2 regions of the Paraclostridium sordellii genome follow, and region 1 is predicted to be linked to the other one. Evidence: riboswitches for the same ligand, from Rfam matches in the RefSeq annotation. Region 1 holds a riboswitch; the other holds the start of a gene.
What was found. Region 1 has a riboswitch for cobalamin ahead of ATCC9714_RS11210 (energy-coupling factor ABC transporter permease). Riboswitches for the same ligand answer to the same signal wherever they lie in the genome.
Positions count from the first base shown of each region.

Region 2: linked by a shared signal. The riboswitch ahead of ATCC9714_RS03630 (ABC transporter substrate-binding protein) and the one ahead of ATCC9714_RS11210 (energy-coupling factor ABC transporter permease) in region 1 are both predicted to bind cobalamin.

Region 1 covers NZ_LN679998.1:2,329,173-2,334,436, forward strand. The annotation lists gene ATCC9714_RS11195 (energy-coupling factor ABC transporter ATP-binding protein) at 99-902, opposite strand; gene cbiQ (cobalt ECF transporter T component CbiQ) at 912-1,592, opposite strand; gene ATCC9714_RS11205 (energy-coupling factor ABC transporter substrate-binding protein) at 1,586-1,891, opposite strand; gene ATCC9714_RS11210 (energy-coupling factor ABC transporter permease) at 1,863-2,603, opposite strand; cobalamin riboswitch at 2,812-2,994, opposite strand; gene ATCC9714_RS11215 (ABC transporter ATP-binding protein) at 3,070-3,930, opposite strand; gene ATCC9714_RS11220 (FecCD family ABC transporter permease) at 3,930-5,012, opposite strand; gene ATCC9714_RS11225 (ABC transporter substrate-binding protein) at 5,012-5,264, opposite strand, start outside.
Region 2 covers NZ_LN679998.1:751,974-757,237, forward strand. The annotation lists gene arcC (carbamate kinase) at 1-780, shown strand, start outside; gene ATCC9714_RS03620 (Na/Pi cotransporter family protein) at 1,061-2,686, shown strand; gene deoD (purine-nucleoside phosphorylase) at 3,011-3,721, shown strand; cobalamin riboswitch at 3,856-4,032, shown strand; gene ATCC9714_RS03630 (ABC transporter substrate-binding protein) at 4,046-5,068, shown strand; gene ATCC9714_RS03635 (FecCD family ABC transporter permease) at 5,087-5,264, shown strand, end outside.

The DNA.
Region 1 (5,264 bases):
TATTTCATAATTTAAAAGACTTATGTGTTATACTTTTTTAAAAAAGAGGTTATTACTTAAGTAATAACCTCTTTTTAATTTCTATTTTTATAATAATATCATCTCAAATTATTAAAGTACTCATATAGTTCTTCTTCCTTTTTGAAAAGAGGAAGATTCATATTTTTATGTACTTTAACGAGCCAAGGAATATTTAGTCCTACTGCTTGTATAGTTTCGACTTCTTTAAATACATCAATACAATTTCCTTCTATAACTATACTTCCCTTACTAAGAACATATATATAATCACATATTTCATATATCAAGTCCATATCATGACTAGATATAACCACTTTGATACCTTCTTTACATAAATTTTTTAAAATTTTAACAATAGCTTTAGTGCTTTCTGGATCTAATCCTGCTGTTGGTTCATCTAATAGAACAACTTTATTATTCATAGCTATTACTGATGCAATAGCAACTCTTTTCTTTTGTCCATAACTTAAAAAATGCACAGGCTTATCTATTAAATCTATAGAATTAACCAACGTTAAAGCTTGTTTTACTCTTTCATTGATTTCACTTTCTTCTATCCCTAAATTTCTTAAAGAAAAAGCAACATCATCATATACCCTAGAATAAAATATTTGTTTATCTGGGTCTTGAAAAACTATACTTACTTCTTTTCTTAAATTATTCAAATCTTTCTTTTTATAAGTTAACTCTTTACCTTTATAAAAGACTTGTCCTTGTGTAGGTTTTAATATACCCATTAAGTTCATAAATAAAGTAGACTTCCCACTTCCATTAGCCCCAATGATTCCAATCATATTCCCATTTGAGAAATCTAAATTCATATTATTTAAAGCCTTATTTTGTTTTTCATACTTATATGTTAAATTACTTGTCTTGAACATGATTTTCTCCTATATATGAAATTTTCCATTATAAAGCTTAATATCTAATGTTATACTCATATCTTCATATTTTTTCATCATTCTAAAAAATAAAACCTTTATAAGTAATGCAGTTGAATTATATGAATTTTTTAAATTGATATATCCAAACTTTAACTGCTGAGATTTATATATATCTTTTACTTCTTCTAAAAATATAAATATAAACCTATATGTTAAGATCATTAGCTCTATTAATACATCTGGAAAATGTAATTTTTTAAATATAATTATCAATTGGTTAAATGGTGTTGTGAGTATTAAAAAATAAATAGATATAATACAACTAAGTGCTCTTAGTAATATATGCATAGTATTATCAATTGCAAATTTCGTAGTTCCTATATATAATCCTAATATTTTTATATTAAATACAAAATCTTTAGATTCAAATGATATATTAATCAAATTAAGTATAGTTCCTATTAATAAAAAATATATAGGTATCTTCAAGCATTTTATGTATAGCTTTATATCCACTTTTGCTAAAAAAACAATCAAAATAGTCAAAATTAATATTATTAATAAATGCAAGCTTATACTATTTGTAAGTATAGAAACTGTCATAGATATAAATGCTACTATAAATTTAAATATAGGGTTCACATCTTTTATAGAATTTGTATAAGCACATTTATCTATTTCTAGCATTTACTCTTTTTTCCTTTTTTAACACCTAAGTAATAACCTATGAACCCAGCTCCTATAGCAGCTTGAGTAGAAAATAGCAAACTTTCGATTTCTCCACTTGGTGGTTCGTATAAGCTACTAAACCATGGTTCATAATGTGGGCTTATTTCACTTATTAAACCTTCAGCTTCTCCATCAGCTCCACCATACTCTGCAGTAGCATTTAATATTAAAGGAGTTATTATAAGTATTACTGTTAAAATTAATAGTAGTAAATTTTTATTTCTAACTTTAGTTTTGGCTTTCGAATTTAAACTCATCTTCTTCCACTCCTTCATCATTTTGTGTTATTAGATTATATACTAGGTTAGTTAGTAAACCTTCAGCTATTGCTATTGGTATTTGAGTCATAAAGAATACTCCTAAGAACTTGATTAAAGACCCCATGATTCCACCTGCCGGATCTGGAAATGCTAGTGCTAACTGAGTAGCTGTTACAGTGTATGTAGCTAAATCACCTAATGCTGCTGCTAAAAATATACACACTCCCATATTCATATTTCTTTTTCTACAAAACTTAAATATTAAATATGATACTATAGGTCCAACTATTGCCATTGAAAAAGCATTAGCTCCTAGTGTTGTAAGCCCTCCATGAGCTAATAATATAGCTTGGAATAATAAAGCTATAGTTCCTATTACAGCCATAACTGCTGGGCCAAATAATATAGCTCCTAAACCTACTCCTGTAGGATGTGAACAGCTTCCTGTTAATGATGGTATTTTTAGAGCTGATAATACAAATACAAATGCTCCTGCTAAAGCTAATAATACCTTTTTTTTAGGATCTTTTTTCACTATGGTATTTATTGATTTTAATCCATATATAAAAAATGGAATAAATACGACGGTCCAAAATATTGACCATTTTACTGGTAAGTAACCTTCCATGATATGCATAGCACTTGAAGTCATAGGATTTAAAATTACTAATAGTACACCTGCTACTATTGATAGTGGTAAAAATTTCATGTTAATACCTCTCTTTTCAATTTATTAAATTTTTATCAATTTTTGTGATAAATTAATAAAAAGCTATTAGGTGTATATAGAAAAATTTATTTACATAAAAAAATCCTAATCGTTAGATTAGGGTTTTAATGACATATTAAATAATACTTACACTTGTACTAAGTCAAGATATTATTTTATCAATTATTTTCCTTCACCCCGAAGAAACTAACTTAATATATTATAGGCAGGTCTCCTGGCTTAACTTCACTTTACTCCTTTCCCTTCCCGTAATAATTATCACAGTGGTATTTGAAAGTTTCATCCGTTTTACAGTAGCGGGGGCTGCAGAGGAATTACACCTCTTTCCCTATTAATTTTATCTATAAAAACCTACAATATTTTTATTCAATTTATCACATGTATATATAATACTATAAATAGTTCTAAATTCCTCTATTATTTTTAAATTTTTATTTTAAATTTTTTATACGTCATAAATATGTTGATGAAAGTGTTCATGTTCACCTGTAAATCCATCATCATGCACATGGTCATGACCTACTCCATTTACATGATGGTGACTATGCATAAATGAAACTTGAAGTTTATTATTTATTGGATTTTTTCCTACATATGCATTTACTCCAAATATTTCTTTTAACATGTTTGCAGTTATAACTTCATCTATACATCCACAACATTTTATTTTTCCTTCTTTCATTACAATTAAATAATCACAATACATTGCTGCAATATTCATATCATGAATAGCTGCTAATGTGGTTATTTTTAGGCTTTTAACTAAATCCATAAGTTGTATTTGATAACCTATATCCAGGTGATTGGTTGGTTCATCTAGTATTAAAAAATCAGTATCTTGAACTAACGCTCTAGCAATTAAAGTTCTTTGCTTTTCTCCTCCTGATAATTTTGAAAAACTTCTATCGCTATAATTATCAAGTCCAACTCTTTTTAACATATTATTTACCATATCAATATCTTTTTTAGAATAATCTTCAAAAACAGATTTATAAGGATATCGTCCCATCTTTACAATTTGCTCAACTGTAAAATCAAATTGAGAATTTGTTTCTTGTGCAAGTACTGCAATTTCTTTTGCACAATCTTTATCTTTCATATCTGATAAATTTTTATTATCAAGTATAATCGATCCACTATTTGGTTTATATAACCTATATATATTTTTTAGTATAGTAGATTTTCCTGATCCATTAGGTCCTATAATTCCTACAAATGACCCTTTTGGTATTTCAAAAGATATATCTCTTAGAATTTCTTTTTTTTCTATACTAAAATTTAAATTTTTCACTTGTAATTTAAACATTAATCACGCCCTCCAAATGAATAATTTTTCTTAGAAATTAAATATAAGAAGAATGGGCCACCTATTAAAGATGTTATTATTCCTATTGGTATTTCTACTGGAGGGAATAATCCTCTTGCTAAAACATCTGAACATATTAAAAATATTGCACCTATAAAACTTGATAATACAATTAGTTTTTTATGATCACTTCCAGCTATAGTTCTACAAATATGAGGAACTACTAATCCTATAAAGCCTATAGCCCCTGTTATTGCAACTAATGTAGATGTTAAAAGAGTTGCAAGTATTAAAATGGTAGTTTTTATAAGTTTTACATTTATACCAAGTATAATGGCACTATCGTCTCCGAGTAATAGTATATCTAAAGACTTTGACATAAAAAAACTGATAATTATTACTATAGCTAAAACTATAAATGGAAGTAATAATACATCCCATTTTGCCCCTCCTAAACTTCCTACAGTCCAAAATAGTGCACTTTTAGCTTGATTTGAATTTTCTGCTGAATATATAAGTAAATTAGTTAATGCTGAAAATATTGTTGATATAGCCATTCCAGTAAGAACTAGTCTTGTTGTAGATGTAGTCTTTCCCATTTGTGTCCCAATTCCAAATACTAAAACTCCTGATAATATAGATCCTACAAACGCACCACTAGTTATGCTATTTATACCTATACTTGAAGCTCCTCCTAAAACAATAACTGCGACAGCTCCACAAGATGCTCCTGATGAAATTCCCAGTATATAAGGTTCTGCAATTGGATTTTTAGTTACACATTGCATCAAAACTCCACATATTGCAAGTCCTGCTCCACATATCGCCCCTAATATTACTCTTGGAAATCTTATTTCCCAGATTATATTTTGGGTCATAACTTCTCCTACACCATTAAATGCTATTCCATTTGTTAATTTATTTAAAATTACCTTATAAACTTCTCCTGGTTCTATATATGTACTTCCTACTGCTATCGCTCCAACTATCGTGCCTGCTAATATTATAATTAAAACTATAACCCAAAATAAGAAACCTTTCTTTTTAGAAAGGCTTCTTGAGTTTTCTTGATAAGCTTGCATTATTTATTATCTCCATAAAAATATCCATGCATTTCCTCTATAACCATAGGATTTCTTACTCCTGGAGATAAATCAGCTAGTTTAACTACATATATTTTATTATTTTTTATTGCAGAAACATCTTTAAGCGCTGGATGAGATTTTAAATAATCAATCTTTTCCTGAGCTGGTTGCCCTGCTAAGAAATCAGTAACTAATATAACATCTGGATTATTCTTCACTACACTTTCCCAAGAAACATTTATATATGGT
Region 2 (5,264 bases), 1.6 Mb from region 1:
GGAGTTATAAATTTGGCTATGGATTTCTCTTCAAATAATGGAGGAAATACACCAAGTTTTCCTTTTGCTGAATGTGGAGCTATGAGTCAAGGGTATATAGGGTATCATCTTCAACAAGCTATAAAGGAAGAGTTAAATAAAAGAAGCATTAAAATGGACGTTGTAAGCTTAATAACACAAGTTATTGTTGATAAAAAGGATGAAGCTTTTTTAAATCCAACAAAGCCAGTAGGTATATTTTATAGTAAAGAAGAAGCTAAAAAAATAAGTGAAGAAAAAGGATATAAATTTATAGAAGATAGTAATAGAGGTTATAGAAGAGTAGTACCTTCCCCTAAACCACAGGAAATTTTAGAAGCTGATGTAATTAAAAAACTATCCAAAGAGTGTATTGTTATAGCTGTAGGTGGAGGTGGCATTCCTGTAATAAAAGAAGAAAATTCTTATATAGGAGTAGATGCTGTAATTGATAAAGATAAATCTAGTTGTAAATTAGCAATAGATTTAGGAGTTGATACACTTTTAATATTAACAGTTGTTGAGAATGTATATATAAACTATAATGAAGAAAATCAAAAGGTTATAGATACTATGGATATAGATTTAGCAAAAGAATATGTAAAAGAAGGCTACTTTGCAAAAGGATCTATGCTTCCTAAAATTGAAGCTTGTATAGAGTTTGTTGAAAATAATAAAAATTCAAAGGCTATAATAACTTCCTTAGAAAAGGCAAAAGAAGCATTAAATGGATATACAGGAACAAGAATAATCAATAGATAAATACAATAATAAAAGCGAGTAAATTAATAGTTTACTCGCTTTTATTATTGTATTTAACAAAATTAACAAATGTTTTACCGTAAGAGTTTGGTTTTTAACTAAAACTTAATTGTTTTTTAACAGTTAACATTCTCTTAACAATATATTAACACCTAGTTAACAGTTGGTTGTTTTTCTTAACATCCACTTAACTAAAATTGACAAAATATTTGGTAAAATTAAAACAACGAAAGAGGTAAAATAAATTTTTATATTTATATATCAAGGAGGAAGAAATTAAGTGCAAATAGCAATAAGTTTAATGGGAGGACTGGGGCTTTTCTTATATGGTATGAACCTTATGGCAGATGGGCTTCAAAAATCAGCAGGAGAAAAATTAAAAAGAATAGTTGAGCTTTTGACTAGCAATGTATTAATGGGGGTTCTAGTTGGAGCTTTAGTTACAGCAATTATACAAAGTAGTAGTGCAACTACAGTTATGGTAGTTGGATTTGTTAACGCAGGAATCATGACATTACCTCAGGCAATTGGAGTTATAATGGGTGCGAATATAGGTACAACTATAACAGCACAATTAGTATCACTTGATTTAGTTGGAATAGCACCTTTAGCATTAGGTATAGGTATTGTTATTTACTTATTCTCTAAAAATCAAAAGGCAAAGACAATAGCAGAAATATTAATTGGATTTGGTATATTATTTACTGGTATGGACTTTATGAAAGAAGCAGTAAAACCACTAGCTGAATTTAAAGGGTTTACAGATGCATTAGTAGCTTTTAGTAATCAACCGATATTAGGAATATTACTAGGGTTTGGAATAACTGCAATAGTTCAAAGTTCAAGTGCATCTATGGGGATGTTATTAGCACTTGCATCTCAAGGTTTAATACCTTTAACAGCAGCACTTCCTATACTATATGGAGAAAACATAGGAACTTGTGTTACTTCATTAATATCTAGTATAGGGGCTAGTATAAATGCTAGAAGGGCAGCAGTAATGCATTTGGTGTTTAATGTAATTGGAACAATTGTTTTTATGTTAATTTTAACTAAACCAATAACTATGATTGTCCAAAATTTAAATCCAGATGATGTAAGTAGACAAATAGCAAATGCTCATACACTATTTAATGTAATAAATGTTATATTATTACTACCGTTTTCAAAATATATAGTTAAGCTTACTATGAAACTTATGCCAGAGAAAGAATCTGAGAAAGAGAAAAATAAAACTGTTCACTATATAGATGAAAGAATGATGGAAACACCATCAATAGCATTATCAAACACTGTAAAAGAAACTTTAAGAATGGGTGAAAAAGCTAAATCAAGCTTAAATAATGCAATGGAAGGATTTTTAGAAAAATCAAAATCTAAAGTAGATGCTTCTTTTGAAGAAGAAAAGCTTATAAATAAATTACAAAAGAGTATATTAAATTATTTATTAAAATTATCTAAAACTTCATTAAATGATGATTCAAGAGAAAGTGTAGATTTATTATTTAACACTGTAAATGATATAGAAAGAGTTGGAGATCATGCTGAAAATATTGCAGAGCTTGCAAGTTCAGTTATAGAAGGAAAGCTTAGTTTATCTGAAGGTGGAGAAAAAGAATTAAGAGATCTATATGATAAAGTTATGGAAACTTATAATACAGCACTAGATTGTATGGAAAAATCAGATGTAGATTTAGCTTGTAGAGTTATAAAGTTAGAAGAACAAGTTGATATGATGGAAAAGAGTTGTAGATTAAATCACATGAGAAGATTAAATGAAAACTCTTGTAGTGTTGATAGCGGAGTTATATTCCTAGACTTAATAAGTAATTTAGAAAGAGTTGCAGACCATTCTGCAAATATAGCTCAACAAGTTATAAAAGAAAGTAATAAGAATTTAGCATAATAAAAAGTCCTACTTAAATTAAGTAGGATTTTATTTGATTTAAAATTAAATTATAAAAATTCTAAAAAATTAATTAAACTATTGTAATATTAAGTAAAAAAATGTAAAATGTAAATATGATATAGTGTATAATACTTTTAATAAAGTATAGATTAATTAAATAAATATACATGGTATGTAGATATATTTTTAATTATATAATTTATTTAAAGGTAAATAGTATATCAGTTTAAAAAACATATGAATTATTTAATCAAAAAGAAGATAAGATACTATTAAGATATTATTAAAATATGAAAACTAAAGGAGACGAAGATTATGGCAATGGGAGCACCAACACCACATAATAACGGAAAATTAGGAGATATAGCAGAAACAGTATTATTACCAGGAGATCCTCTAAGAGCTAAATTTATAGCAGAGACATTTTTAGAAGATGTAGTTCAATACAATACTGTAAGAGGAATGAATGGATATACAGGTTACTACAAAGGAAGAAGAATATCTGTACAGGGAACAGGTATGGGATGTCCATCTATAGGAATATATACATATGAGTTAATACATTTTTATGGAGTTAAAAATCTTATAAGAATAGGTTCAGCAGGAGCTTTACATGAAGATTTAAAAATGCATGATATAGTTATAGGTATGGGTTCATGTACAGATTCTAACTATGCATCACAATATAATTTACCAGGTACTTATGCACCAATAGCAAGCTATGAGTTACTAAGCAAAGCTGTAGATGTGGCTAAGAGCCAAGGTGTTGAGCCTAAAGTAGGAAACATATTATGTAGTGATGTATTCTACGGAGATGAAGGATTAGATTCTTTAGCAAAATGGACTAAAATGGGAGTTTTAGCTGTAGAAATGGAATCAGCTGCACTTTATATGAATGCTGCTAGAGCTGGAGTTAATGCACTTTGTATATTAACAATATCAGATTGTCCATTTAAAGGTGAAGCAACAACTGCTATGGAAAGACAAACAGCATTTACAAGAATGATGAATATAGCTTTAGAATTAGCTTAATATATAATTAATACGTATACAAATTTAGATAAAAAGCTCGTATTTGCAAAGCCTATTGTAATTACGAGCTTTTTATTTTAGTGAATTTCTTATATTGTAGAATTGTATATAAAATTATGCTAATATTATAATGATAAATATAAAAAGATTTAGGTTTTTATATTAAAAGGGAATAGTGTGTAAATCACTAGCAGCCCCCGCTACTGTAAATATGGACGAGTCTTTATAAATCCACTAAAGATTATTCTTTGGGAAGGGAAAGATTAGGATGAAGTATGAGCCAGGAGACCTGCCTAAATTATTAACTTTCGGAGGGAGAGAAGAATGAAAATTTCAAAAAAAATTAAAGTAGGATTGCTTAGCTTAGTGGTAGGACTTAGTATAGTTGGTTGTACTAAGAATGATACTAAGAAAGAAGAAGCTAAAAACACAAAGGTTGAAAGTAACACAGAGAAAAGTGATGGGTATTATCCAGTTACAATAACTTCTCATAATAGCAAAAAAGAAGAAATAAAAGTTACTTTTAAAGAAAAACCTAAAAAAGTATTAGCTGTATACCAAGACTCTATTGAGACTATGCTTGCATTAGGACTAGAAGATAATATGGTTGCAGCAGCAGGACTTGACCACAAGGTTAAAGATGAGTATAAAGAAAGCTTTAAAAAGGTTAAATACTTAGATGAATTTACGCCTTCTAAAGAAACTGTTACAATGTTACAACCAGATTTAATATTAGGTTGGTACTCATTATTTTCAGATAAAACAATAGGTGATGTAAGTTATTGGCAAGATAAAGGTGTAAATACATATATGGCATTAAATAGTGGTGCAGTTGAGAAAAAAACTATACAAAATGAGTGTGACGATATATTAAATATAGGTAAAATATTTAATGTTGAAGATAAAGCTAAAAAGATAGTTGATAATATAAAGAACAAAGTAAATAAAATTGTAGAATCAGAAAAAGGTAAAAAACAGCAAACAACTTTAATAATAGAATTAGGCGATGGCAAGATTAGAGGGTATGGAAAAACTACTTTAGGTGGAGATATGGTTACTAAGTTAGGTGCTAAGCTTTTAAATGAAGATGGAAACTCATTAAGTAAAGAAGATTTAGTAAAATTAAATCCAGATAGCATATTTGTTGCTTACATGAATAGAGAAGATGATAACAAAGCAAGTGAAACAAAAGATTTAGTAATGAAAGATAAAGCATTACAAAGTTTAAATGCTGTAAAAAATGATAGAGTTTACCCAATTGAACTTGGACAAATGTATTGTAGTGGGGTAAGAACTATAGATGGAATTGAAACATTTGCAAATGGACTTTATCCAGATCAAAAATAGAAAGAAGGATATTTACATATGCATTCGATTAAAAGCTTAGAAAATTATGATATGAAAGAAAAGAAAGGCTTTGTTAAATCAAAGCCTTTATATATTTTAGTTATAATGTTATTGATATTTTTAGTTATAATGTCTATATTAATAGCTATAACTATAGGATCAAGTGATATATCTATAAAACAAGTATATGATGTAA